DNA from 4 places in the Melaminivora jejuensis genome. Region 4 is predicted to be linked to each of the others. Evidence: predicted binding sites of a transcription regulator. Region 4 holds the regulator's gene; each other region holds the start of a gene.
The links. The regulator FNR, encoded in region 4, switches genes on or off when oxygen is low (the NO sensors DNR and NnrR bind a similar motif). The targets are predictions, from matches to a motif close to TTGATNNNNATCAA.
Positions count from the first base shown of each region.

Region 1 (7,039 bases), 430 kb from region 4:
CACGGTCTCGTGCGCGTCGCGAAACGGCAGGCCCTTTTTCACCAGGTAGTCGGCCAGGTCGGTGGCCGTGGCATAGCCCTTGAGGGCGGCGGCGCGCATGTTCTCGCGGTTGACCTGGATGCCGCCGCTCTTGGCGCCTGTGGCCGGATCGGGCTGGCCGCCGATCATCTCGGCAAAGATGCGCAGCGTGTCCTTGAGCGTATCGACGGTGTCGAACAGCGGCTCCTTGTCTTCCTGGTTGTCCTTGTTATAGGCCAGCGGCTGGCCCTTCATCAGGGTGATCAGGCCCATCAGGTGGCCGACCACGCGGCCCGTCTTGCCGCGCGCCAGCTCCGGCACATCCGGATTTTTCTTCTGCGGCATGATGCTGGAGCCGGTGGTGAAGCGGTCGGCGATGCGGATAAAGGCAAAGTTCTGGCTCATCCAGACGATCAGCTCCTCGGACAGGCGGCTGATGTGAACCATGACCAGGCTGGCGGCGGCGGCGAACTCGATGGCGAAGTCGCGGTCGCTCACGGCGTCCAGCGAGTTCTGGCACACGCCGTCCATGCCCAGGGCCTTGGCCACGCGCTCGCGATCCAGCGCATAGGTGGTGCCGGCCAGCGCCGCACTGCCCAGCGGCAGCACGTTGACGCGCCGGCGCACGTCGTTCATGCGTTCGGCATCGCGCGCGAACATTTCCACATAGGCCAGCAGGTGGTGGGCAAAGCTCACCGGCTGGGCGACCTGCAGGTGAGTGAAGCCGGGCAGGATGGCATCGACGTTGTGCTCGGCGACTTCGACCAGCGCGCGCTGCACATCCGCCAGCAGGCCGGCGATCAGGTCGATCTCGCCGCGCAGCCACAGGCGCACGTCGGTGGCCACCTGGTCGTTCCTGCTGCGGCCGGTGTGCAAGCGCTTGCCGGCGTCGCCCACGAGCTGCGTCAGGCGCGCCTCGATGTTCAGGTGTACGTCCTCCAGGTCGAGCTGCCAGTCGAACTCGCCGGCCTCGATCTCGCGGGCGACCTGCGCCATGCCGCGCTCGATGGCCGCATGATCCTCGGCGCTGATGATGCCCTGCGCGGCCAGCATCCCGGCGTGCGCCAGGCTGCCGGCAATATCGGCCTGCCACAGGCGCTTGTCGAAGAAGACGCTGGAGGTGTAGCGCTTGACCAGATCGCTCATAGGCTCGGAAAACAGCGCCGACCAGGCCTGCGCCTTGGTGGCGAGCTGATCCTGGGAGGGCTGGGAGGACTGGGCAGGCTGGGTAGGCGGAACGGCGGCAGAGGACATGGAGGGCAATAATCCGGTGAAGATGCGGCTGCGCCAGAGCGGGCGCCACGGTGGCAGGACAGATGCGGGAGCGCAAATGCAAAAGCGGCAAATTTTATCGACCCGCCCGCCCGCCGCCGCCCGGGGCGCGCCGGCGGCGGGCCGGGCGCCGGTCTTCGATGCCTGCCAGGTCGGCGTGGTGCTGCGCGCGGTATTGCTGGTGCAGCTGCTGCTGGGCGTGGCGGCCATGTTCGGCACCGACAGCTTCGAGGGCTGGCTGGCGCAGCTGGCCCTGCTGACCGGCGGCGCGCTGCCGGCCACGCTGGCCTGGCTGCTGGCTGCCTGCGCTGCCCGGCCTGTCCTGGCGCGGCTGGCCGAGCCGCTGCAGTACGCCGCCGGCGCCCTGCTGGGCGCGCTGGCCGGCCTGGGCGCGTGCGCGCTGCTGGCGCCCGTGCTGGACGGCGCCGCACCCTGGCTGGCCAGCACCGCCAGCGGCGCGCTGATCGCCACGCTGCTGGTGGCCGTGCTGGCGCTGCGCGCGCGCGCCCGGCTGCCGGCGGCCACCACGGCGCGCCTGACCGAGCTGCAGGCGCGCATCCGACCGCACTTCCTGTTCAACACCCTCAACAGCGCCATCGCCCTGGTGCGGGACGAACCGGCGCGCGCCGAGGCGCTGCTGGAAGACCTGAGCGATCTGTTCCGCCAGGCCCTGGTCGAGCAGGGCGAGGCGGTGACGCTGGACGAGGAGGTGGAGCTGGCGCGCAAGTACCTGGCCATCGAGCAGGTGCGCTTTGGCGAGCGGATGCGCGTGCAGTGGCAGCTCGATGCGCGCGCCGGCAACGCCCTGGTGCCACCGCTGCTGCTGCAGCCGCTGGTGGAAAACGCCGTCCGGCACGGGGTCGAGCCCGACGAGCAGGGCCTGGCCAAGCTGCGCATCAGCACCGCGCTGCGCGGCAGCCAGGTACGGATAGGCATCACCAACACCCTGCCCCGGCGCGCTGCAGGCACCCCGGCACCTGCCGGCCACGGCATCGCCCAGGCCAATGTGCGCGAGCGCCTGCGCCTGCTGCACGACATCGAGTGCGACTTCCGCGCCAGCGCGCACAAGGGCCTGTACCACGTGCGCATCACCCTGCCGCTGCGCGCCTGAGCTTGACTGCTCGGCAAGCAGGGTTGTAGCCCTGCCCCTACAAAGATTCATGTAACTTGAACTTTACAATCACCTGGCCATGCGTAGCACGGGTGAGCTTTTGCTCCCTTGCGTTGCATCAAGTTTCGGCGCCCGGCACGCGCCATTCGAGAACCAGAGAGGAAACCGGCCATGGACAGTGCCGTCATGAGCCTGCTGGGCGCCTTCCTGCTGTCGATCATTGGACTGTTCGTGTTCATCTGGTCGATGCGCAAGGGCCTGCTGATGGAAAACCCGAGGGCTGCCTCGGTCATCTTCGCCAACGGAGAGATTGGCAAGGTGGACGACCCGGCGCTGCAGCCGGGCGAGCGCGCCGAGCTGCAGGCGGCCGCCGCCGAAAAGGGCGACGCGCCCATGCACCTGCCCGACGCGCATGAGCTGGAGCAGCGCCAGGAGGCCGACCGCTCCAGCGCCTTCCCGGTCTTCATGTTCATCGCCTTTGCCTGCATGTGGCTGGTGCTGGGTTCGGTGGCGGGCCTGACGGCATCGCTGAAGCTGCACATGCCCGACTGGCTGGTCAGCGAGGCCTGGATGACGTTTGGCCGCATTCGCACCGTCCACCTCACAGCCGTGCTCTATGGCTGGATCACCAACGCCTCGCTGGGCGTCATCATCTGGCTGCTGCCGCGCCTGCTGCGCACGCCGCTGATGGGCGCCATGTGGGTCATGCTGGGCGGCGCGCTGATCAACATCGCCATTGCCAGCGGCATCGGCGCCATCGGCGCGGGCTGGACGGATGGCATGGAGTACCTGGAGATGCCCTGGCAGATCGGCCTGTTCATCGTCGCCGGCATGGTCTGCATCATCGGCCCGGTGCTCTACACGCTGGTCAACCGCAAGGTCGAGTCGCTGTACGTCACCGTCTGGTACCACGTCGCAGCCCTGCTGTGGATCACGCTCTTGTTCCTGGTGGCCAAGCTGCCGGGCGTGCATTACGGCGTGCAGCAGGCGACCATGAACTGGTGGTACGGCCACAACGTGCTGGGCCTGTGGTTCACGCCGGTGAGCGTGGGCGCCATCTACTACTTCCTGCCCAAGATCATTGCCCGGCCGGTGCGCTCGTACAACCTGTCCATCCTGGGCTTTTGGACGCTGGCGTTTTTTTATGCCCAGGTCGGCGGCCACCACCTGGTGGGCGGGCCGGTGCCGGGCTGGCTGATCACGCTGTCCATCGTGCAGAGCATGATGATGATCGTGCCGGTGGCGGCGTTCTCCATCAATATGGCCGGCACCATGTGGGGCCGCACGCACCTGGCGCGCCACTCGCCGACGCTGCGCTTCATGATGTTCGGCGGGCTGATGTACATGCTGTCGTCGGTGCAGGGCTCGTTCGAGGCGCTGCGCTCGATCAACCAGATCACGCACTTCACGCATTTCACCGTGGCCCACGCCCACCTGGGCGCCTATGGCTTCGTGACCATGGTGCTGTTTGGCGCCATCTATTTCATGATGCCGCGCGTGCTGCACTGGGAGTGGCCGTATCCGCGCCTGATCACGCTGCAGTTCTGGCTGGCGGCCATCGGCATCCTGATCTATTTCATCGGCCTGTCGTATGGCGGCTGGCTGCAGGGCGTGTACATGCTGGATGCGGCCCGCCCCTTCATGGACTCGGTGGCCGTGACCATGCCGTGGCTCAAGTCGCGCAGCCTGGGCGGCGCGCTGATGGTGGCCAGCCAGGTCATCTTTGTCGGCCACTTCCTGGCCATGGCGCTGCGCTTCGGCCCCGAGCGCACGGGTGCGGCGCTGTTTGCAGCCAAGCGCGCACAGAAACTGGAGCTGGCTCATGGAGAATGAAGTCAAACTCGCCGCCGGCGCCATGGTGACGCTCGGCCTGGCCACCGCCGCCCTGGTGGTGCTGCCCTACATCCAGGTGCGCGATGTCAAGCCGCCCGAGGGTCTGAAGCCCTACACCAGCGCCGAGCTGCGCGGGCGCGCCAGCTACATCGCCAACGGCTGCGTCTATTGCCATACGCAACAGCCGCGCGACAAGAGCTTCGGGCCTGATGCCGAACGCGGCTGGGGCCGTGCCACCGTGCCCGCCGACTACAGCTACGACCGTCCGCACCTGCTGGGCAGTATGCGCACCGGGCCGGATCTGATGAACATCGGCGTGCGCCAGCCCAGCCGCGACTGGCACCTGGGCCACCTGTACCAGCCGCGCGCCTACGTGCCCGGCTCCATCATGCCGTCCTACCCCTATCTGTTCGACATCAAGAACAAGGCCGAGGCGGGCGACGAGGTGCTGAAACTGCCGCCGGGCTACACGCCGGCGGGCAAGGTGGTCGTAGCCACGCCCGAGGCGCTGGATCTGGTCAAGTACCTGCAGTCGCTCAACCGCAGCTACCCGGTGCTGCCGCCCGAGCCCAAGGATGCCGCCGGCGCCGCTGCCCCCGCTCCTGCTTCTGCTCCTGCACCCGCCCCTGCCGCCGCACCGGCGGCGGCATCCTGAGGAGGCCCGCCATGCAACAACCGTCACCTGACTGGAAGGCGCAGCAGCGCGAGCACGCCGATCCCGAGGAAAGCATCCGCCCCATCCCGCTGCTGGCCGTGGGCGTGACCCTGGCGCTGGTGGTCTTCGGCGTGCTCTACATCTTCCTGTCCGAGCCGCTGACGCACTCGCGCCTGGGCGACCAGCGCACCGTGGCCGACCTGGCCGGCCCGGCGGCCCCGGCCGCTGGCGCCGCCGTCGATGGCAAGGCCATCTTTGCCGCCCAGTGCGCGGCCTGCCACCAGGCCACGGGCAAGGGTCTGCCGGGGGTGTTCCCGCCGCTCGATGGCTCGGAATGGGTCACCGGCGACGCCCGCGTGCTGGCCAACATCCTGCTGCACGGCATCAACGGCGAGATCACCGTGGCCGGCAACAAGTACCAGGGCTCCATGCCAGCCTTCGCCCAGCTGAGCGATGCCGAGCTGGCCGGCGTGGCCAGCTACATCCGCAGCAGCTGGGCCAACCAGGCCGAGGCGCTGAGCGATGAGCTGTTCGCCAAGGAGCGCGCCGGCAGCGAGCGCAAGACACCCTTCGAGGGCCAGGCTGAGCTGGAGGCTTTGAAACAGTAGTGTTGCGCACTGCCCTCCTCAGCCTTGTCATGCTGCTGGCCGGCTGGGCCGCTGCCGGCTGGCTGACGCACGACTTCCAGGTCTGGACGGACGAGGGCGCGCGCCGGCTGGAAGTCGCCTTGCGCCCGGTGCCCATGCCTGCCGTACAGGCGCAGGACGGCGCCGGACGGCAGACAGCCCTGCCGGCGCTGCTGGCCGGTGTGCCGGAGCAAGCCGGCGCCCCGCAGCAGTCCCGGGGCGGCGCCACCATCGTGGATTTCTTCTACACGTATTGCGAGACCATCTGCCTGTCGCTGGGCAGCAGCTTTCAGCAGTTGCAGGCAGCGCTGCAGGCCGATATGGCAGCCGGGCAGGACTCGGGCGTACGCCTGCTGTCCATCAGCTTCGACGGCACCCGCGACGATGCGCCGGCGCTGCGGCGCTACGCACATGGACTGCGCGCCGAGGACGGCTTGTGGCGCTTCGTGCGCGTGCCCGATGCGCGCGAGGAACAGGCGCTGCTGGCACACCTGGGTGTGGTCGTCATCCCCGACGGGCGCGGCGACTACGAGCACAACGCCGCGCTGCTGGTCTTCGATGCTGCGGGCCGGATGCGCCGCGTGTTCGACCTGGCCGAGCAGCAACTGGCCCTGGACTACGCGCGCCACCTGGCGCGCAAGGGCAGCCCATGACCTCCGCCGCTGCGCGCCTGGGCGCACCCCTGCAGCGGCTGCGCCATCTGGCCGCTCCGCTGCCGCAGGCTGCCGCCGGGGCCGCGCTGCTGCTGGTGCTGGCCCTGGCGCCGCTGCGCGCGCTGCTGGAGGCCAGCATGTGGCGCCACATGGTGCTGCAGTTTCCGCTGTGGCTGCTCGCCGGCGCGCTGCTGGCTGCCGCCCTGCCCCCTGACACACGCGCCCGGCTGGCACGCTGGAACACCCTGGGCATCGCCGGCCTGGTCTGGACGGCGACGGTGCTGGCCGTGCTGATGGTGCCGCGCGTGCTCGACCTGGCGCTGCGCGTGCCGGCCATCGAGCTGCTCAAGTGCGCTGCCCTGGTGCTGGCCGGCGCGGCGCTGCGCCTGTCGTGGCAGCCGGCGGGGCGGGTGGTACAGGGCTTCTTCCTGGGCAACGTCCTGCCCATGATGGTGGTGGTCGGGCAGCTCTATGTCGATTCGCCGCTGCGCCTGTGCAACGCCTATCTGCTCGACGATCAGGAGCGCCTGGGCCGCTGGCTGATCGCGCTGGCTGCAGCCCTGGCCGTGGCCTGGATCGTGCGCGTGTTCTGGCAGCTGGCACAGCGCGAGCAGGCCGGCGCGGCACAATCGCCCGATCGATAGCGCCGCCGCACTGCCGGGGCGGCCATCCTGTCCCCCTTTGCCCCATGCACATCCTGATCGTGGACGATGAAGCCCTGGCGCGCAGCCGCCTGCGCCGCCTGCTGGACGATTGCCGGGCCGGCCATCAGGTCAGCGAGGCGCGGCACGCCGGCGAGGCGCTGGCGCTGCTCGCCGACCCAGCAGCGCATCCGGTGGATGTGCTGCTGCTGGACATCCGTATGCCTGGC
Region 1 covers NZ_JACWIJ010000002.1:1,725,777-1,732,815, forward strand. The annotation lists gene argH (argininosuccinate lyase) at 1-1,272, opposite strand, end outside; gene IDM45_RS08255 (sensor histidine kinase) at 1,349-2,401, shown strand; gene IDM45_RS08260 (cbb3-type cytochrome c oxidase subunit I) at 2,573-4,234, shown strand; gene IDM45_RS08265 (cbb3-type cytochrome c oxidase subunit II) at 4,224-4,889, shown strand; gene IDM45_RS08270 (c-type cytochrome) at 4,901-5,497, shown strand; gene IDM45_RS08275 (SCO family protein) at 5,497-6,168, shown strand; gene IDM45_RS08280 (hypothetical protein) at 6,165-6,812, shown strand; gene IDM45_RS08285 (LytR/AlgR family response regulator transcription factor) at 6,857-7,039, shown strand, end outside.
Region 1: IDM45_RS08260 (cbb3-type cytochrome c oxidase subunit I) is a predicted target of FNR. The motif match lies at 2,510-2,523, and genes of this name have one in related genera.

Region 2 (7,039 bases), 580 kb from region 4:
CAATTTCTGGCCAAATACGCCGCAAACCCAAGCGGGGCAAGCGCTGCCAGCTATCAAAAAGAGAGGGCCTTGCAGCATGTGCTGATGAAGGTGGAGACGCACAACCACCCCACGGCCATCTCGCCCTTCCCCGGCGCCTCGACCGGCGCGGGCGGCGAGATCCGCGACGAGGGCGCTACGGGCCGAGGCTCGCGGCCCAAGGCCGGCCTGACCGGCTTCACGGTGTCCAAGCTCTGGGGCAGCGAGGTGGGCCGCCCGGCGCACATCGCCAGCCCGCTGCAGATCATGACCGAGGGGCCGCTGGGCGGCGCGGCCTTCAACAACGAGTTTGGCCGGCCCAATCTGGCCGGCTACTTCCGCGAGTACGAGCAAGACGTCTGCGGCGTGCTGCGCGGCTACCACAAGCCCATCATGATCGCCGGCGGCCTGGGCGCCATCGACGCGCGCCAGACGCACAAGATCGAATTCCCCGCCGGCACGCTCTTGATCCAGCTGGGCGGGCCGGGGATGCGCATCGGCATGGGCGGCGGCGCGGCCAGCTCCATGGCCAGCGGCACCAATGCGGCGGAGCTGGACTTCGACTCGGTGCAGCGCGGCAACCCCGAGATCGAGCGGCGCGCCCAGGAGGTCATCAACCACTGCTGGGCGCAAGGCGACGCCAACCCCATCCTGGCCATCCACGACGTGGGCGCGGGCGGCCTGTCCAACGCCTTCCCCGAGCTGGTGAATGACGCCGGGCGCGGCGCACGCTTTGACCTGCGCGCCGTGCCGCTGGAGGAGTCGGGCCTGGCGCCCAAGGAAATCTGGAGCAACGAAAGCCAGGAGCGCTACGTGCTGGCCATTGCGCCCGAGTCGCTGGCGCAGTTCACGGCGCTGTGCGAGCGCGAGCGCTGCCCGTTTGCCGTGGTGGGCGTGGCCACCGAGGAGCGGCAATTGGTCGTGGGCGACGTGGACTTGCCCCTTCCTGCACTGGAGGAAGGTGGGGATGGGGGCCAACCCCTGGCCGTGGACATGCCCCTGGACGTGCTGCTGGGCAAGCCCCCGCGGATGCACCGCAATGTGCAAAGCGTGCAGCGGCAGGCCAGGCCTCTGGATGTCGATGGCGTGACGCTGCAGCAGGCGGTGATCGACGTGCTGGCCCACCCCACCGTTGCAGCCAAGCGCTTCCTGGTGACCATTGGCGACCGCAGCGTCGGCGGCCTGACGCACCGCGACCAGATGGTCGGCCCCTGGCAAGTGCCCGTGGCCGACGTGGCCGTGACCCTGGCCGACTACGCCGGCTTTGCCGGCGAGGCCTTCGCCATGGGCGAGCGCACGCCGCTGGCGGCGCTGGACGCGCCGGCCTCCGGGCGCATGGCGGTGGCCGAAGCCATCACCAATTTGCTGGCCGCGCCCATTGAGCTGCCGCGCGTCAAGCTATCGGCCAACTGGATGGCCGCCTGCGGCGAGCCGGGCGAGGATGCCGCGCTGTACGAGACGGTCAAAGCCGTCGGCATGGAGCTGTGCCCGCAGCTGGGCATTTCCATCCCCGTGGGCAAGGACAGCCTGTCCATGCGCACGCAGTGGCGCGACGCAGCCGGCGCGCAGCACCAGGTCACCTCGCCGGTCAGTCTGATCGTCACGGCGTTTGCCACCCTGGCCGATGTGCGCGGCACGCTGACGCCGCAGCTCGACGCGCAGGAGGCCGACACCACGCTGGTGCTGGTCGATCTGTCGCGTGGCCGGATGCGCATGGGCGGCTCCATCCTGGCGCAGGTGCTGGGCCAGGACGGCGGCGCCGTGCCCGATCTGGACGAGGCCAAAGACCTCATCGCCCTGGTCGATGCCGTGAACGCGCTGCGCAAGGGCGGCCTGCTCCTGGCCTACCACGACCGCAGCGACGGCGGCCTGCTGGCCGCTGCCGCCGAGATGGCCTTTGCTGGCCATGTCGGCGTGGCGCTGAACGTGGACATGCTGGTCACCGAGGGCGACGGCATCACCGACAGCCGCATGGAGACGGGCGACGCCAAGAACTGGGCGCAGCAAGTCAGTGGCCGGCGCGAGGAGCTCACCCTGCGCGCGCTGTTCAACGAGGAGCTGGGCGTGCTGCTGCAGGTGCGCACGGCTGAGCGCAACCAGGTCATGCAGGTGCTGCGCGCCCACGGCCTGGCCGTGTGCAGCCACTTCGTCGGCAAGACGCGCCCGGCCAGCTGCCCCGTGGGCGAGGGCAAGGGCGAGCTGCAGGTCTGGCGCGATGCCAGGAAGATCTTCGCCGCCACTTTGTCCGACCTGCACCAGGTCTGGGACGCCGTGAGCTGGAAGATCTGCCAGCAGCGCGACAACCCCGAGTGCGCTGAACAAGAGCACGCCAGCGCCGGCGACCCGCAGGATCCCGGCCTGCACGTCCACCTGACGTTCGATCCGGCCGAGGACGTGGCCGCGCCCTTCGTCAGCACCGGCGGCGCCCGCCCGCGCGTGGCCGTGCTGCGCGAGCAGGGCGTGAACTCGCACGTCGAGATGGCCTACGCCTTCACCGAGGCCGGCTTCGAGGCGCACGACGTCCACATGAGCGACCTGCAGGCCGGGCGCACCGATCTGGCGCAGTTCGCCGGCATCGTCGCCTGCGGCGGCTTCAGCTACGGCGACACGCTGGGCGCGGGCATAGGCTGGGCGCGCTCGATCACCTTCAACGAGCGCCTGTCCGAGCAGTTCCAGCAGTTCTTCGCCCGCCAGGACACCTTCGGCCTGGGCGTGTGCAACGGCTGCCAGATGTTTGCCGAGCTGGCCGACATCATCCCCGGCGCGCAGGACTGGCCGCGCTTCACGACCAACCAGAGCCACCGCTTCGAGGCGCGGCTGTCGCAGGTCGAGGTGTTGCAGTCCCCCAGCATCTTCCTGCAGGGCATGGCCGGCACGCGCCTGCCCATCGTGGTCTCGCACGGCGAGGGCTATGCCAACTTCCGCTGGCGCGGCCACGCCGAGCGCGTGCTGCCGGCGCTGCGCTACGTCGATCACCAGGGCCAGCCGACCGAGCGCTACCCCTTCAACCCCAACGGCAGCGCCGGCGGCCTGACCGGGGTGACCACGGCGGACGGGCGCTTCACCGCCCTCATGCCGCACCCGGAGCGGGTGTTTCGCAACGTGCAGATGAGCTGGACCGACCTGGCCGCCACGGGCGGGCTGGATGCGTACAGCCCCTGGATGCGCATCTGGCGCAACGCGCGGCGCTGGGTGGGATGATGCGGCCTTTGGCTGCGGGCTACGGCGCCGATTTCTGACGCCTGGCCGGGTTCTGCAAAAAACATAGCTTCCAGCGCTCGTCCGACGGGCGCTGGAGGCTTTTTTTGTTCAAAATCGCCCACCTTTTTTCATTTGCGGAGTGCGCCCAATGGCCGGTGCCAGCCTTTTGACCTTGCTCGACGACATTGCCACGCTGCTCGACGACGTAGCCCTGATGTCCAAGCTGGCCGCGCGCAAGAGCGCCGCCATGGCCGACGACGTGTCTGTCATGACCAAAATGGCGGCGCAAAAGGCTGCCGGCGTGCTGGGCGACGACCTGGCGCTGAACGCCGAGCAGGTCAGCGGCGTGCGCGCCGAGCGCGAGTTGCCGGTGGTCTGGGCCGTGGCGCGCGGCTCGCTGGTCAACAAGGCCATCCTGGTGCCGGCAGCGCTGGCCATCAGCGCCCTGGCGCCCTGGGCCATCACGCCGCTGCTGATGCTGGGCGGCACCTACCTGAGCTTGGAGGGCGTGGAAAAGCTGGCGCACTGGAAGCAGGCCTCCCACGCCGACCCGCAGCAGGCCGCGCAGGCCGCCCTGGCCCGGCTGGGCGGCAAGGCGGCCACGGCGGCCGATATCGCGCAGCTGGAAAAATCCAAGGTGCGCGGCGCCATCCGCACCGACTTCATCCTGTCGGCGGAGATCATCGTCATCGCCCTGGGCACGGTGGCGCAGGCCCCCTTCATGCAGCAGCTGGCAGTGCTGTCGGCCATTGCCCTGTTCATGACGCTGGGCGTGTACGGGCTGGTGGCCGGCATCGTGAAAATGGACGACGTGGGCCTGTGGCTGATGGGCAAGGGCAGTGCGCTGGCGCGCCGCGTGGGCCAGGTGCTGGTGAGCGCCGCGCCCAGGCTGATGAAGGGCCTGACGGTGGCCGGCACGGCGGCCATGTTCCTGGTGGGCGGGGGCATCATCGTGCATGGCGTGCCGCCGCTGGCGCGCGCCATCGAGCACGCCGGCGCGCAGCTCGCCGGCTGGCCGCTGGGCGGCCTGTGGGAATTCCTGGCCACGCACCTGCTCGGGGCGCTGGTGGGGGTGGTGGCCGGTGCGCTGGCGCTGGCCGGCTGGACGCTGGTGCAGCGCCTGCGTGGCGCCAGGTGAACACCGCCGGATGGCAAGTGTATGCAGTGCAGCAAAGCTTGATCTGAGGCAAACCTGAGCAATTTGCTCGTGGGCCTAATGGTTTGCACGGGGGTCGTCCCCGTGTTCTCCAACAAGCCCCCGAACATGATGAAAAAGACCCTGCTCGCCCTGGCCGCCGTGTGTGCCATGACCTCGGGCGCTGCGTTTGCGCAGCAGTCCTCCGCCGAAGGCCCGCTGATGGTGCGCGTGCGCGCCGTCCACCTGAACAGCGCCAATGGCGGCAGCACCAACCCGAACCTGGATCTGTCGATCAACAACAAGTTCATCCCCGAGCTGGACGTGAGCTATTTCTTCACGCCCAACATCGCCGCCGAGCTGATCCTGACCTATCCGCAAAAGCAGGACATCCGCTCCGCCGGCGCCGACATCGGCAGCCTCAAGCATCTGCCGCCGACGCTGCTGGCGCAGTACCACTTCACCAACTTCGGCGGCTTCAAGCCCTATGTCGGCGCAGGCATCAACTACACGCGCTTTTCCAGCGTGAAGTTCAGCCCTGCCGTGGCGCACCTGCAGGCCGACGTGGGCCGCAACAGCTGGGGCGGCGCGCTGCAACTGGGCGTGGACATCCCGCTGTCCAAGAACATGTACCTGAACTTCGATGTCAAGAAGGTCTATATCAGCACCGACGTGAAGTCTGCCGGCGCCAAGATCGGCAAGTTCAAGGTCGATCCGGTGCTGGCCGGCGTCGGCCTGGGCTGGCGCTTCTGAGGCCTGCGTTGGCCTGAGGGCCACGCATGAGAACAAGAAGTCAGAGAGGGACAACAACAAGGTAAACGCCGCTTTCGTGGCGGCTCTTCATGGTGCAATTGTGGGCTGATGCTTTTGGGCATCAGCCTTTTTTTTTGCTCTGTAAAACATAGCTGTCAGCGCTTGCCTGGCAAGGGTTTGGGCCGGTTTTGACCATGATTTTGTGGCCCTGGACGGGTCTGCAGGGCAGCTTGCGCCCCTGTCCTACCGCGCCCGGGTGCATTGGCCGGCGCACGGGCAGTCCATTGGGGCGCAGTCTTGCCGGCCATGTCTGTCGCTGCCCTTGCCCCTGCCGCCCCGCTGTCCCACCCTGCCGCACAGGCGCTGATCTCCCGCGCGGGGAGGGCGGCAGTCGCGCCGGGCCGCTGGCGCCGGTGGCCGAACGTGCGCAGATCAGCGCGCAGTTGCTGCGCCCGCAGGCCGCCATTTCGCCCCGGTATTTCTATGACCAGCGCGGCTCCGAGCTGTTCGAGGCCATCACGCGCCTGCCCGAGTACTACCCCACGCGCACCGAGCGCGCCGTGCTGCTGCGCCATGCCCGCGCCATTGCCGACACTGTGGGCACGCCGGGCGTGGTCATCGAGCCGGGGGCTGGCAGTTGCGCCAAGGCGCTGGTGCTGTGCCGGCTGCTGCGCGCGCGCCAGTATGTGGGCGTGGATGTCAGCGCCGGCTACCTGCAGGATGCCGTGGCGCGGCTGCGCACGGCGCTGCCCGCCCTGGACGCGCGCGCCGTGGGCGGCGACATCACGGCAGGCATCCAGCTGCCGCCGGGCATCGCGGAGCGCCAGCGGCTGGTCTTCTATCCCGGCTCGTCCATCGGCAACTTCGACCCGCCGGCGGCGCTGGCGCTGCTGCGCCACATGCACGCGCTGGCCCGGGGCGACGCGGCGGGCGGTGCTGCCGGGGGCGGCCTCCTGATCGGCATCGACCTGCCCAAGGACAGGGCCGTGCTGCGCGCCGCCTACGACGACGCCGCCGGCGTGACCGCAGCCTTCAACCGCAATGCCCTGGCGCACGTGAACCGCCTGATCGGCAGCGATTTTGCGCCGCAGCAGTGGCGCCACGTGGCGCTGTTCAACGAGGCCGACTCGCGCATCGAGATGCACCTGGCCGCCTGCGGGCCGCAGAGTGTGCGCTGGCCCGGCGGCGGGCGCGACTTCGCCGGGGGCGAACGCATCCACACGGAAAACAGCTACAAATACCCGCTGCCGGTCTTTCTGGACATGCTGCAGCGCGCCGGCTTCCATCAGCCCCAGGCCTGGACGGACGAGCGCGGCTGGTACGCCCTGATCCACGCCCGGGCCTGACTGAGCCTGAGCCTGAGCCTCCGGGCGCACGGCCCGGCCATGACCGCGCCCATCCACGAACGAGCATCCAGCAAGCGAGGGAAACACCATGCGACTGTCGTCCGGCGATCTGCCCGTGTCCTCAGCGTCCACGCCCGCAGGCGGCAGCGCCGGCGAGCGCTTTGCCGCCGTGCGCGCCGCCACCGAGCGCCTGGCCGCGCCGCTGTCGCCCGAGGACTGCGCCGCTCAGTCCATGCTGGAGGCCAGCCCGGTCAAGTGGCACCTGGCGCACACCACCTGGTTCTTCGAGACCTTCATCCTGGAGCGCTTCGAGCCGCAGTTCGCGCCCTTCGATCCGGCCTTCCGGGTGCTGTTCAACTCCTACTACCAGGGCGTGGGCCGCCAGCACCCGCGCGCCCAGCGCGGCTTGCTGACGCGCCCCGACCTGGCCACGGTGCGCGCCTGGCGCGCCAACGTCGAGCAGCGCATGGAGCAGGTGCTGCAGCAGGGCAGCTGCGCCGACGCTGCCGACAGCGCCGGGCTGGCCACGCTGCTGGAGCTGGGCCTGCAGCACGAGCAGCAGCACCAGGAACTGATCGCCACCGAC
Region 2 covers NZ_JACWIJ010000002.1:715,693-722,731, forward strand. The annotation lists partial or broken gene purL (phosphoribosylformylglycinamidine synthase) at 1-3,219, shown strand, start outside; gene IDM45_RS03670 (DUF808 domain-containing protein) at 3,368-4,357, shown strand; gene IDM45_RS03675 (OmpW/AlkL family protein) at 4,487-5,107, shown strand; gene egtD (L-histidine N(alpha)-methyltransferase) at 5,512-6,453, shown strand; gene egtB (ergothioneine biosynthesis protein EgtB) at 6,542-7,039, shown strand, end outside.
Region 2: IDM45_RS03675 (OmpW/AlkL family protein) is a predicted target of FNR. The motif match lies at 4,396-4,409, and genes of this name have one in related genera.

Region 3 (7,039 bases), 1.4 Mb from region 4:
ACCTGCACGCCGGTGCAGCGCTGGCTGCCGTCCTCCTGGCGCTCCAGCAGCAGCCGCGTGGCCTGGGCGTTAGTCCACAGCTCGAAGTTGGGCCGGCCATAGCAGGTCGGGCGCAAGAAAGCCTTGGCGGTGTTCCAGCGCCAGCCGGCCTTCTGGTTGACCTCGAAGTAGCCCACGCCCTCGTTGTCGCCGCTGTTGAAATCCTGCGTGGCCGGGATGCCGGCCTGCTGCGCCGCCTGGGCAAAAGCGTCCAGGATGTCCCAGCGCAGGCGCTGGCGCTCCACGCGCCACTCGCCGCTGCTGCCGGTGCGCTTGTTGCCGTGCAGGCGGGCAAAGGCCTCGTCGGCCTGGCCGGGCGCATCGAGCCGCCAGTGATCCTCGTGGCGGCGAAACGCCTGCAGCACGTTGCTCCAGCGCCAGGCGTCCTCGCCCGTCAGTTCGGCCCAGTGCTCATAGTCGCGCGCCTGGCCGCGCATGTAGATCATGCCGTTGATGCTGCTGCAGCCGCCCAGTGTCTTGCCGCGCGGGTAGCGCAGGGTGCGGCCGTTCAGGCCGGCGTCAGGCTCGGTCTGGTACAGCCAGTCGGTGCGCGGGTTGCCGATGCAGTACAGATAGCCCACCGGCACATGGATCCAGTGATAGTCGTCCTTGCGGCCGGCTTCGAGCAGCAGCACGCGGCACGACTTGTCCGCGCTCAGGCGGTTGGCCAGCAGGCTGCCGGCGGTGCCGGCGCCGATGATGATGGTGTCGAAAGTGGTGTCGGTGCTCATGGCTTTTGCAGTGGCGCCTGGCTGACAGGCTGGCGCGCCATTGTCCGAAGGCAGGCTCGGCTGTCGAGAGGGAAAATCCTGCGTGCTTCTTTTTGTATAGCTGCATTCGCTTGTCCAGCAAGGGTTTCCAGGCTTTTTGGATGTTTTTTCAATACATTCTGGCAGTGCCGCAGGCGATTGTGCAAAACTGCCCCCCCATGCCTGAGCTGACCCCACCCACCCTGAGCCGTGAGCCAGCCGCCGGCGCTGCCGGTGCGCGCGTGCTGTTGCGTGGCGACTGGCTGGCCGCCGCGCTGGCCGACCGGGCGGCGGCGCGGCGGCTGCTGCGCCAGATGCGCGAGAGCGCTGGCGCCGGCCAGGAGAGTGCTGCGCCGGCCTGGGATCTGTCGGGTGTGCAACGCCTGGATCACATCGGCGCGCAGCTGCTGTGGGATCACTGGGGCCAGCGCTGGCCCGGGCAGATCGAACTGGCCGATGCCCAGCGCGCCATGATCGAGCGCGTGGCGCAATACACCACCGAGCGCCCGCCGCGCCAGCGCACCACCCTGGGCGGGGCGCTGTATGCGCTGGGCGGGCAGGTCGTCCATGCGCTGGATCACCTCAAGCACCTGGTCGAGCTGATCGGCCAGCTGCACCTGGACGTGCTGCGCCTGCTGCGCGCGCCCCTGCGCGGGCCGTGGCGCGACATCTCCGGCCACCTGTACCGCATGGGCGCGGCGGCGCTGCCCATCACCGCGCTGGTGGGCTTTCTGATCGGCGTGGTGCTGGCCTATCTGATGAGCCTGCAGCTGCGCCAGTTCGGCGCCGAGGCCTTCATCGTCAACATCCTGGGCATCTCGCTGATCCGCGAGCTGGGGCCGATGCTGGGCGCCATTTTGGTGGCCGGGCGCTCGGGCTCGGCCATCACGGCGCAGATCGGCGTGATGCGCGTGACCGAGGAGCTGGACGCCATGCGCGTCATGGGCATCCCGCACGGCTTTCGCCTGGTCATGCCGCGCGCGCTGGCGCTGGGCCTGGCCATGCCGCTGATCGCGCTGTGGACGACGCTGGCCGCCCTGGGCGGGGGCATGTTGGCCGCCGACCTGACCATGGACATCTCGCCGGCCTACTTCGCCCAGTCCCTGCCGGCGGCGGTGCAGGTGTCCAACCTGTGGCTGGCCATGGGCAAATCGGTGGTCTTTGGCGTGTTCATCGCGCTGATCGGCTGCCACTGGGGCCTGCGTGTGCAGCCCAACACGCAAAGCCTGGGCCAGGGCACGACGGCCTCGGTGGTCAGCGCCATCACCATGGTCATCATCGTGGACGCACTGTTTGCCGTGGCGTTCAAGAACGTGGGCTTCTGACGGTATGGGAAAAGCCAGCGACTCCACCGCCCCGGCAGCTGCTGCGCCACCGGGTGCCGCGCCCGCCGTCGAGATTCGCGGCCTGGCCACGGTGTTCGGCAAGGGCCGCGACGCCTTCACCGTCCACGACAAGCTGGATCTGACGGTGCGCCGGGGCGAGATCCTGTCGCTGGTCGGCGGCTCAGGCACCGGCAAGACGGTGCTGCTGCGCCACATCCTCGGGCTGACGGTGCCCACGCGCGGCAGCGTCAGCGTGCTGGGCCGCCCGGCCACCAAGCTTGGCGGCGAGGGTGCCAGCAGCCGCGTCGGCATGTTGTTCCAGCACGGCGCGCTGTTTTCCGCCTTCAGCGTGCTGGACAACATCGCCTTCGCCCTGCGCGAGCTGGGCACGCTGCCGGAGGGGGTCATCACCGATGCCGCGCTGGTCAAGCTGCGCCTGGTCGGCCTCAAGGCCGAGCACGCCACGCGGATGCCGGCTGACCTGTCGGGCGGCATGATCAAGCGCGTGGCGCTGGCGCGGGCGCTGATCATGGATCCGCCGCTGCTGCTGCTCGACGAGCCGACCGCTGGGCTGGATCCGAACAGCTCCGACGAGTTCTGCCAGTTGCTGCTGGAGCTGCACGCCGCGCTGGGCCTCACGGTCATCATGGTCACGCACGACCTGGATACCCTGTACGCCCTGTCCACGCGCGTGGCCGTGCTGGCCGAGCGGCGCGTGATCGCCCTGGGCACGCCCGACGAGGTCACGCGCTTCAAGCACCCCTTCATCGACCATTTTTTCCTGGGCGAGCGCGGTCGGCGCGCCCGGGCGAGCGAGACCAGCTGATGGAAAACCGATCCCACGCCCTGGCTGCCGGGGCCTTTGTCCTCCTCGTCGCCGCCCTGCTGGCCGGCCTGGCCCTGTGGCTGACGCGCGACCAGACGGCCTACCAGCTCTACGAGCTGTCCAGCAAGGACAGCGTGAGCGGCCTGCAGCCGCAGGCGGCGGTGCGCTACAAGGGCGTGGCCGTGGGCAAGGTCACGCACATCGGGTTCGATCCGCAGGTCAGCGGCAACGTGCTGATCCGCATCGCCGTGAACATGGACGCGCCCATCAGCCCGACCACCTTCGCCACCCTGGGCTACCAGGGCGTGACCGGGCTGGCGCATGTGCTGCTGGACGATGCCCGCCACCCCCTGAGCCAGCCCGCGCCCGGCGCCAGCGGCCTGCCGCGCCTGCCGCTGCAAAGCTCGCCGCTGAGCCAGCTGGCCGAGCAAGGCCCGGCCATCCTGGGCCAGGTGCAGGAAGTGGCCAAGCGCCTCAACCAGGTGCTGGGCGACGAAAACCAGCAGCGCTTTGCCACCGCTCTGGAGCAATTGGGCAGCGCTGCCGGCAACGTCAGCCAACTGGCCCGGCGGCTGGAGCGCACGGTGGACACCCGGCTCGACCCGGCGCTGGCCGCCGTGCCGCAGGTGGCGCAGGACGCGCGCCAGACGCTGGCCGCGCTGCGCCAGGCCGGCGAGAGTGCCGGGCGCACGGCGGATGACATCGGCGCCACCGTGCGCACTCTGAGCGCCGAGGGCGGGCCGGTCGATGCCATCGCCAGCAGCTCCAAGTCGCTGGCCGAGGCGGCTGACCGCTTTGGCCGCGTCACCCTGCCGCGCCTGAACCACGCCGCCGACGAAACCGCCCGCGCCGCACGCCGCCTGGGGCGCACTGCCTCGGGCATCAGCGACAACCCGCAGGCGCTGCTCTACGGCCCGGGGCGCGCTGCCGCCGGCCCGGGCGAGCCGGGCTTCGTCGCGCCGCCAGTCCAGCCGTGAAGGCGCCTGCATACCGCCCGGGAGATCCCATGGATACTATGAAAAATATAGCTGTTAACGCTTGTCTGACAAGGGTTTCAGGGCTTTTTCGTTTGATTTTTCTGGCTGTGGCCAGTGTGGCACTGGCTGCCTGCTCGGTGCTGCCCAAGCCGCCCGAGCGCGCCGACGTCTATGACTTCGGCCCGGGCAGCGCGACTGCTGCAGCCGCGCCGGCCCAGGCCCAGGCCCTGCCGCCGCTGGCGCTGGCCGACGTGGAGGCTACCGGCCTGCCCGAGGCCAGCTCGGCGCTGCTGTACCGCCTGGCCTATGCCAATGCCCAGCAGCTGCAGCCCTACACCCAGGCGCGCTGGAGCCAGCCGCCGGCCATCCTGGTGCAGCAGGCGCTGCGCGAGCAGCTCGGCCAGGGCCGCGCCGTGCTCTCGGGCGACGACGGCCTGGCCATGCTGGCCGACCGTGCCCGGATGCCCACGGTGCTGCGCGTGCAGCTCGAAGAGTTCAGCCAGGTCTTCGAGTCGCCCCAGCGCAGCCACGGCCTGCTGCGCCTGCGCGCGCTGCTGGCCGACAACAGCGCGCGCGGCGAGGTGCTGGTCGCCCAGCGCCTGTTCGTGGTGCAGCGCCCGGCCAGCACGCCCGATGCCGCCGGCGGCGCCCGCGCCCTGGCCGAGGCCGCCGCGCAGGCCGCGCAGGAGCTGGCCGACTGGGTGCAGCGCTCGGGCCGCTGAAGGAGCGCGCCCCTGGGCTGCCTGGACGTCCAGCGTCTGGCGCACGACGCACACGCACGCCCTGACCAGCCGCGCCGCCTACACGCGGCGCTGGCACTGCGCTGACGCTGCGCCGCTGTCCGAGCCGACGCACCGGCTGCCGGGTGATTTCTACAGTGCTTTCCATCGCTTGCAGCCACCCTGGCACGAAGCGATCGACACCAGACATTTCACCCACCGAAGGAGAGCAGCCATGAATGAAGACCGCATCAAGGGCAACTGGACGCAGTTCAAGGGCAAGGTCAAGGAGCAGTGGGGCAAGCTGACCGACGACGACATGGACGTGATCGCCGGCAAGCGCGACCAGATGCTGGGCAAGCTGCAGGAGCGCCACGGCCTGGCCAAGGAAGCCGCCGAAGACCAGCTCAACCACTGGGAGCGTGCCAATCCCGACTTCCGCTGGGATTGAGGCCGCCTCTGCCCGCACCACCCACTGTCCGGAGCACAACACCATGAAACATTTGCGCAACCTGATGGCCCTGGCCATCGCCGGCCTGCTGGCCACTTCCGGCATAGCCATGACCAAGGACGAGCACAAGGCCGCCGAGGAACGCATCGAAGCCGACTACAAGGCCGCCAAGGCCCAGTGCGATGCCCTGTCGGGCAACGCCAAGGACGTGTGCGAAAAAGAGGCCAAGGGCAACGAGAAGGTCGCCAAGGCCGAACTGCAGGCCCAGTACCAGCCCAGCGACAAGCACACTTACAAGGTACACGAGGCACGCGCCGATGCCGACTACGAAGTCGCCAAGGAAAAGTGCGATGACCTGTCGGGCAATGCCAAGGATGTCTGCAAAAAGGACGCCAAGGCAGCGCACGTGGCTGCCAAGGAAAAGGCCAAGGTCTCGCTGGCCGAGTCCAAGCCCGCGCCCAGCAATGCCAACCTGGCCAAGCAGGCCAACGTGGCCGAGGCCCGCAAGGACGCTGCACAGGAAATGCGCGAGGCCAACTACAAGGCTGCCAAGGAGCGCTGCGATAGCCTGAGCGGCGACGCCAAGGACAAGTGCGTGGCCGACGCCAAGCGCGAATACGCGCAATGACCCGTCCCCGGCTACTGCCGCAAAGCCCCGCCCGCCCAGGCGGGGCTTTTTTCCTGGCGCTTTGCCATGAGGCTTGGTGTTGACCTGAGTCAATGCCACTTCCTGCCACGCCCGTAGGCTCGCGCGCCTTCAAGGTTTGAACGGAGAAAGCACGACATGGCGACACTGCAATGGAGCGAAGAGCTGGCACTGGACTTGCCCCGCATGGATGAGACGCACCAGGAATTCGTCCAGTTGCTGCAGGCCGTGCAGGCGGCGGATGACGCCGGCCTGCCTGCCGCCTGGCAGGCGCTGGTCGAGCACACGGCAGAGCACTTCGCCCAGGAAGACCGCTGGATGCAGGCCACGCAGTTCGCCGCCGGCAACTGCCACAGCCTGCAGCACCAGGCCGTGCTGAACATCATGCGCGAGGGCGGCGCGCAGGGCGATCTGCGCGTGCTGCGCACCATGGCCGAGGAGCTGACGGTGTGGTTCCCGCAGCACACCGACAGCATGGACGCGGCCCTGGCGGCGCACCTGCGGCGCGTCGGCTTCGACCCGGCCACTGGCGTGGTGCATCAGCCGGCCGCGCTGCCCGCCGAACCCATCCACGGCTGCGGCGGCGCCTGCTCCTCGGGCGAAGCCGAAGCCGAACGCGAGGCCGAAGCCGCCCCGGCCTGAGCGCCGCGCCGGCCACAATGCCCTTTTTTGTCTGCCCTGCATGGCAAGGAGGTGCATCAATGGGTCAGTGGATCGACATCGTGGCCGAGGGCGGCTTTTGCGTGCCGGCCTGGCAAGTCAGCCCCGAAGGCACGCCGCGCGGCGCGGTGGTGCTGCTGCAGGAGATTTTCGGGGTCAACAGCCACATCCGCGACGTGGCTGGCCGGCTGGCGGCGCAGGGCTGGCTGGCGCTGGCGCCGTCCACCTTCGCCCGCGTGGAAAAGGGTGTCGAGCTGGGCTATGGCGAGGCCGACATGCAGCGCGGCAAGCAGCTCAAGGCCGCCGTGGAGGCCCTGCCCGCGCCCGGCGTGCTGGCCGACATCCAGGCGGCCATCGACCACGCCGCCCGCGACAGCGGCGCGCGCGTGGCGGTCATGGGTTTTTGCTACGGCGGCCTGCTGGCCTGGCGCGCCGCCTGCGAGTTGCAGGGCCTGTCAGCCGCCGTGCCCTACTACGGCGGCGGCATGACCACCCGCGCCGAGCTGGCGCGCACGCCGCGCGTGCCGGTGCTGGCGCACTTTGGCCGGCGCGACCACTTCATCCCGCTCAAGGGCGTGCAGGAGTTCGCCGCCGCGCACCCGCAGGTCGAGGTGCAGCTGTACGACGCCGACCACGGTTTCCACTGC
Region 3 covers NZ_JACWIJ010000002.1:2,712,967-2,720,005, reverse strand. The annotation lists gene IDM45_RS12840 (GMC family oxidoreductase) at 1-770, opposite strand, end outside; gene IDM45_RS12835 (MlaE family ABC transporter permease) at 968-2,113, shown strand; gene IDM45_RS12830 (ABC transporter ATP-binding protein) at 2,118-2,939, shown strand; gene IDM45_RS12825 (MlaD family protein) at 2,939-3,916, shown strand; gene IDM45_RS12820 (ABC-type transport auxiliary lipoprotein family protein) at 3,946-4,638, shown strand; gene IDM45_RS12815 (CsbD family protein) at 4,871-5,086, shown strand; gene IDM45_RS12810 (hypothetical protein) at 5,130-5,714, shown strand; gene IDM45_RS12805 (hemerythrin domain-containing protein) at 5,871-6,374, shown strand; gene IDM45_RS12800 (dienelactone hydrolase family protein) at 6,434-7,039, shown strand, end outside.
Region 3: IDM45_RS12805 (hemerythrin domain-containing protein) is a predicted target of FNR. The motif match lies at 5,794-5,807, and genes of this name have one in related genera.

Region 4 (7,039 bases):
CTTGATGGCGCCCTCCTCGGCGCCGCTGCCGGAGGCGGCACCGATGCGCGTGCCGTACTCCATGAATTCGCTCAGGCGCAGGCGCGGCTGCTCGCGCAGCGTCTCCAGGCGCTGCCCCTGGCTGAGGATGACCACGCGTTCGCCATCGATGACTTGCAGGCGTGCCCCTTGAGCCGAGGTCACGGTCTCGCGGCTGGCATCGCTGGTGGCAATGAAGACATTGCTGGCCGAGAGCGCGTCCGGCGTGTCCTTGTCGATGAAAAACACCCGCGTGCCGCCTGCCGATTCCTGGAACTGGCCGGGAGCGATGCGGTCGATGTCCGAGCGCTGCTCGTAGCGTGTCTTCAGATCCTGGATCTGCTGGTTGGCCCAGGGCCAGGCCACCAGCGACAGCGCACCTACGACCAGCACCACCGGCCAGGCAAAGCGCAGCAGCGGCTCGAGCAGGTTGGCTAGGCCCCGACCGGCAGCAAACCAGATGACCATCTCGCTGTCGCGGTACATGCGCGAGAGCACGCTGACGACGGCCACGAACAGGCTCAGGCTCAGGATGGTGGGCAACTGGCCCAAAACGGTAAAGCCCATGACCAGCAGCACATCGGTAGGTGCCACGCTGCCCTTTGAGGCCTGGCCCAGCGTGCGGATCAGCATCATGGTCATGACGACGGTGATCAAGACCACCAGCGTCGCGCCGAACGAGCGGGCCAGCTCCTTGCGGATGGACGAATCGAATAACATCGGTCGATTATGAACTTCGAACTCAAGACGCTTTCGCTGTCCGCCGCTGCACGCCACAAGTGCGATCTGCTGGCCGTGCTTATCCCCAGGACTTCGCCGGACAGGACGGCGCCATCGGCACGCTGGCTGCCCAGGCCTTGCAGGCGGGTGACCTGCAGGACAAGCCGGGCAAGCTGCTGCGCCTGTATGCCAGCCCGGGCGTGGCGGCCCGGCACCTGGTGCTGGTGTCATGCGGCGATGGCTCGCCTGGCGATGTGCGCAAGGCTGTGCTGGCATTGGCCCCGGCCCTGAAGTCGCCCGGCGTGCAGCGCGCCGTCCTGGCGTTCGCCGCCGCACCAGCCGCCGGAGCCGTAGCGGCGGCGCTGCGCTCGGCTGCCGATGCAGCCTATGTCTATGCGGCCACCAAATCCAAGGTCGAGGAGAGCGGGCCAGAGTCCTGCCTGCTGGGTGTGCCCAGCGCCGCTGGCGTGCAGGCCGAGTTCGATGCTGCCCGGGCTGTGGCTGCCGGGGTCGAGTTTGCCCGCGAATGGGCCAATCGCCCGGCCAACCATGCCACGCCGACTCTGCTGGGTGAAGCGGCCAAGTCGCTGTCCAAGGACAAGGCCATCCGCTGCACGGTGCGCGGCCCCGAGGAGGTCGCCAAGCTGGGCATGGGAGCCTTCATGGCCGTGGCCCAGGGCTCGGTCGAGCCGCTGCGCTTCATCGAGCTGCAATACCAGGGCGCAGCCAAGGGTCAGGCACCGGTGGTGCTGGTGGGCAAGGGCATCACCTTCGACACCGGCGGCATCTCGCTCAAGCCGGCGCCCGAGATGGACGAGATGAAGTTCGACATGGGCGGCGCGGCCAGCGTGCTGGGGGTGTTTCGCGCACTGGCCGAGCTCAAGCCGGCCATCAATGTGATCGGCCTGATCCCGGCCTGCGAAAACATGCCCGATGGCCGGGCGCTCAAGCCCGGCGATGTGGTCACCAGCATGAGCGGCCAGACTATCGAAGTGCTCAACACCGATGCCGAAGGCCGCCTGGTGCTGTGCGATGCCCTGACCTATGCCGCACGATTCAAGCCCGTTGCCATCGTGGACATCGCCACCCTGACGGGAGCTTGCGTGATTGCCCTGGGCGGCCTGCGCAGCGGCCTGTTCAGTACCAGCGACGAGCTGGCTGCGCAATTGCTGGGTGCTGGCGATGCAGCGCTCGACCCCTGCTGGCGTATGCCGCTGGACGATGAGTATGGCGAGGGGCTCAAGAGTAATTTTGCCGATGTCGCCAATGTGGGCGGGCGGCCTGCCGGAGCGGTGACGGCGGCCAAATTCCTGCAGCGCTTCGTCGGCAATACGCCCTGGGCACATCTGGACATTGCCGGTACGGCCTGGAAGAGCGGCACAGCCAAGGGCGCCACCGGGCGTCCGGTCGGGTTGCTGCTGCGCTGGCTGGCAGAGCGCGCTGCCGGGTCTGCGGACTCTGGCCAGCAGACAGCAGCCGCACGCCGCCGCGCTGCCAAGGGCTGAAGGGCGCGCCCGCGTCGGGCCAGATCCGCATGACGGACATCGTGTTTCATTTCAACGTGCCAGACCGGCTGGCCTATGCCAGCCGACTGGCCCATCAGGCGTTCAGACGCGAGGTGAAGCTCACCATCACAGCCAGCGAAGGGGAGCTGGCCGAACTCGATGACCGATTGTGGAGCCTGGCGCCGTCGGACTTCGTGGCCCATTGCCGTGCTCCACAGGCGCACGCGGCACTGCTGGCGGCATCGCGGATCATTCTGTGTGCCGATCCGCGTCTTGGCTTGCCAGAGGGCGTTCTGCTCAATCTGGGAGCGCAATTGCCGACCGGTTTCGAGCAGTTTCAGCGGGTTGTCGAGGTAGTGAGCCTGGAGGAGGGCGATCGCGTCCAGGCGCGTCTTCGCTGGAAGCAGTATGCCGATGCTGGACATGCGATCTCCCGCCATGATGCGGCAGCGGGGATGGGCCGACGATGACGACTCCCGGACACATTCCTGCGCATTTCATTCCGACCTTGACCGAGGTGGTGCCGGAAGCTGCCCCAGCTCCTCCGACGCCAGCCGACGCTGCGCCTCCCGCTGTGGTGCCGACTCCTGTCGGCAGATCGCCCTTGCCCGAGGATTTCGAGGAATATGTGGTGCATCGTGTCATGCAACGCATCGATCTGGCCCTTGAAGAGCGCCTGCGCGAGGCCATCGCCCGGGTGACCCTGGAGCAGACGCGCTCGCTGGTGCCACGTCTGCGCGAAGAAGTCGAAACCGTGGTGCGTCAGTCGGTCTATGAAGCCGTAGCACAGGAATTGGCTGGAGAACGCCACAAGCCGTGAATCGATGGCAGGGAATATCCCTGTGTGGTATCGATATGAATTTCGTGTGTTCCCTAGTGTTGGCTGGGTTGAATTGCGCTATGTTCCAGCGCGTTGTGACCACACAATATTTCCAGCGCACTCTTTGGAGACATATATGCAATTGAAGTTGAAACTGACCGTGGCCGCTGCCATCGCAGCCGCTGCCGCTGTGACTTCCGCCCAGGAGGTGGTGAAGATCGGTCACGTTGCCCCTCTGTCGGGGCCGCAGGCGCACTACGGCAAGGACAACGAAAACGGCGCCCGCATGGCCGTGGAGGAACTCAATGCCCAAGGCTTCACCATTGGCGGCAAGAAGGTGAAGTTCGAACTGCTGGCCGAAGACGACGCAGCCGATCCCAAGCAAGGTACTGCTGCCGCGCAAAAGCTGTGCGACGCCAAGGCAGCCGGTGTTGTGGGCCACTTGAACTCGGGCACGACCATCCCTGCAGCCAAGGTCTACAACGACTGCGGCATCCCGCACGTTACTGGCGCTGCCACCAACCCCAACTTGTCCAAGCCGGGCTACAAGACCACGTTCCGCATCATTGCCAATGACAACGCATTGGGCGCGGGTCTGGCGGCCTATGCTTCCGAGACGCTCAAGCTCAAGACAGTGGCCGTCGTCGATGACCGCACGGCCTATGGCCAGGGCCTGGCCAGCGTGTTCAAGAAGGTGGCTGCAGAAAAGGGCATCAAGGTCGTGGATGAGCAGTTCACCACCGACAAGGCCACCGACTTCATGGCCATCCTGACAGCCATCAAGTCCAAGAATCCCGATGCCATCTTCTACGGTGGCATGGATCCGCAGGCTGGCCCCATGCTGCGTCAGATGGAGCAGTTGGGCATGAGCAATGTCAAATTCTTTGGCGGTGATGGACTGTGTACGACCGAGATCGCCAAATTGACGGCTGGCGCCAAGACCCTGAGCAATATGGTGTGTGCCGAGGGGGGGCTTCTCTGGCCAAGATGCCTGGCGGCATGGCGTGGAAAGCCAAATACGACGCCAAATATCCCAATCAATACCAGATCTACAGCCCTTATACCTATGACGCCACCATGCTTTTGGCTGATGCCATGAAGCGTGCCGGCTCCTGGGATCCCAAGGTCTATATCCCCGAACTGCTCAAGTCGAACTACAAGGGCGTGACGGCCAATATCGCCTTTGAATCCAATGGAGAGATGAAGAACCCGGCCATCACTCTCTACCACTATCCGGATGGCAAGAAGACGCCTATGAACTGATCTGCTGATCTGCTGATCTGCGGCCTTCGGCTTGCCCGTCGTGCAGGCCAGAGGCAGATCGCGGGCGCAAGGAAAAAGGCAATGTGCCGCAGCACATTGCCTTTTTCGTTTTCAAGCCCGGGTTGAGGAGCGCTTGCAGGGTCGTGTCAGTGACAGGCCTGTTGACTGTTCACGATGCGCCTGAGTGCTGCCGTGTCCACGATGCGGACATGGCGCTGCTTGACCTCGACGATGCCATCCTCGACGAATTTCGAGAAGGTGCGGCTGACGGTTTCCAGCTTCAGCCCGAGGTAGCTGCCGATTTCCTCGCGGGTCATGCGCAGGATCAATTCGGATTGGGAGAAACCGCGTGCGTGCAGACGCTGCACCAGGTTCAGCAGGAAGGCTGCCAAGCGCTCGTCGGCCCTCATGCTGCCCAGCAGCAGCATGACGCCATGCTCGCGCACGATTTCACGGCTCATGATCTTGTGGACATGCGTCTGCAGTGCCGTCACCTCGCGCGACAGCTCTTCGATGCGGTCAAAGGGCATGACGCAAACTTCCGCATCCTCCAGTGCCACGGCATCGCAGGTGTGATGATCGTTGACGATTCCGTCCAGACCGATGATCTCGCCGGCCATCTGAAAACCGGTGACCTGATCGCGCCCATCCTCCGTGGCCACGCAGGTCTTGAAAAATCCCGTGCGGATCGCAAACAGGGAGGTGAACGCCTCTCCGTTACGAAACAGGGTGCCGCCACGCTTGACCTTGCGACGCATGGCAACCACATCGTCGATGCGCTTGAGCTGGTGCTCTTCGAGACCGACCGGCATGCACAGTTCACGCAGGTTGCAGTTGGAGCAGGCCACCTTGATGGCCTGGAGCTGGGGCGGCGTGTTTTCCCTTTTCATGGCGTGAGCTTACCTCCGAACGTGCGCTGCCTCGTCATTGACCCCGGGCAGGATAAGTGTCGGAGCCCGGGATTGTCATTTTTCCGACATGGTGTGGGCTTGATCATAATCAAGACCATAGGGTACCCCTGGGGCACAGTGACAAATTACGCAAGGAATTCTCATCATGACTGTTGTCACCCCCGAGCTGCTGCGCCGCTTTGACGTCTCCGGCCCCCGCTACACCTCCTATCCGACGGCTGACCGGTTCGTCGAGGCGTTCGGCGAGGATGAGTACGTCATTGCGCTGCAGCAGCGCCGGGTCGGCTCGGTAGGCAAGGCTCTGCCGCTCTCCCTGTACGTACACATTCCGTTCTGCGAGTCGCTGTGCTACTACTGCGCGTGCAACAAGATCATCACACGCCATCCGGAGCGCGCCGACGTCTACCTGCGCTACCTCAGTCGCGAGATCGATCTGCACACCGCGCATTGCGGTGTCGGGCAGCAGATTAGCCAGTTGCACCTGGGTGGCGGCACGCCGACCTTCCTGTCCGACGATGGTCTGCGCGAATTAATGTCCATGATCAAGCGCAGCTTCACGCTGGTGCCTGGCGGGGAATACTCCATCGAGGTCGATCCGCGCACCGTGGACGAGCAGCGTCTGGCCCTGCTGGCTGAGTTGGGCTTTAACCGCCTGAGCTTCGGGGTGCAGGATTTCGATCCCGAAGTGCAAAAGGCCGTGCATCGCATCCAGCCGGCGGAAAAAGTGTTCGCGCTGGTGGAGAGTGCGCGTCGCCTGGGCTTCGAATCCATCAACGTGGACTTGATCTACGGCCTGCCCCGGCAGACGCCGGAGTCCTTTGAGCGCACACTCAGGCAGGTGGCGCAGTTGCGTCCCGACCGGATCGCCATGTATGCCTATGCCCATCTGCCAGAGCGCTTCAAGCCACAGCGCCGCATCGTGACGGCCGAGTTGCCCATGGCTTCGGCTAAGCTGACCATGCTGGCGCTGGGGCTGGATATCTTCAATGAGGTCGGCTATACCTATATAGGTATGGATCACTTTGCACTTCCCGAGGATGCGCTGGCTGTCGCCAAGCGGCAGGGGCGGCTGCATCGCAATTTCCAGGGCTACAGCACACAGCCCGATTGCGATCTCATTGCTCTGGGTGTCTCGGCCATTGGCCGGGTGGGCGCGACCTACAGCCAGAACGTCAAGACGCTGGATGAATATTACGATGCCATCAACCGGGGACATCTGCCCATCGCCCGGGGCTTGGCGCTCAGCCGTGATGATCTGGTACGCCGCGCGGCCATCATGGCGCTGATGTGCCAGGGCAAGCTGCTGTTCGAGCCGCTGGAGCAATCCTGGCTGATCGATTTCCGCAGCTACTTCGATTCCGAACTGCAGCAGCTGCAGGGTATGGCCGAGCAGGGCCTGGTGACCCTCAATGACGAGGGTGTCACGGTCACGCCGATGGGCTGGTACTTCGTGCGTGCCGTGGCCATGGTGTTCGACAGATACCTGCAAGCCAATCTGAACCGCGCCCGGTTTTCGCGAATCATCTGATCCATGTTCTGGGCGTTGGCATCCACGGTATTTTTCATGGGACTGGCCGGCGGCACGCATTGCCTGACGATGTGCGCCGCTCCCTGCGGAGCATTGACCGGAGCCGGGCAGCGAAAGGCCGGGCTGGCTCCCGGCGAGCAGGCAGTGCAATGGCAACCGCACGGTTCGGCAGCCTTGGCAGGTGTGGTGCTGCGCCGTACTGTCATCTTTCATGTAGGGCGCCTGATCGGCTACGGCATGGCTGGGGCGCTTGCTGCCTACGCCATGGACAGGC
Region 4 covers NZ_JACWIJ010000002.1:1,296,049-1,303,087, reverse strand. The annotation lists gene lptF (LPS export ABC transporter permease LptF) at 1-738, opposite strand, end outside; partial or broken gene IDM45_RS06275 (leucyl aminopeptidase) at 748-2,243, shown strand; gene IDM45_RS06270 (DNA polymerase III subunit chi) at 2,273-2,713, shown strand; gene IDM45_RS17570 (hypothetical protein) at 2,887-3,063, shown strand; partial or broken gene IDM45_RS06260 (branched-chain amino acid ABC transporter substrate-binding protein) at 3,200-4,326, shown strand; gene fnr (fumarate/nitrate reduction transcriptional regulator Fnr) at 4,473-5,216, opposite strand; gene hemN (oxygen-independent coproporphyrinogen III oxidase) at 5,383-6,765, shown strand; gene IDM45_RS06245 (sulfite exporter TauE/SafE family protein) at 6,769-7,039, shown strand, end outside.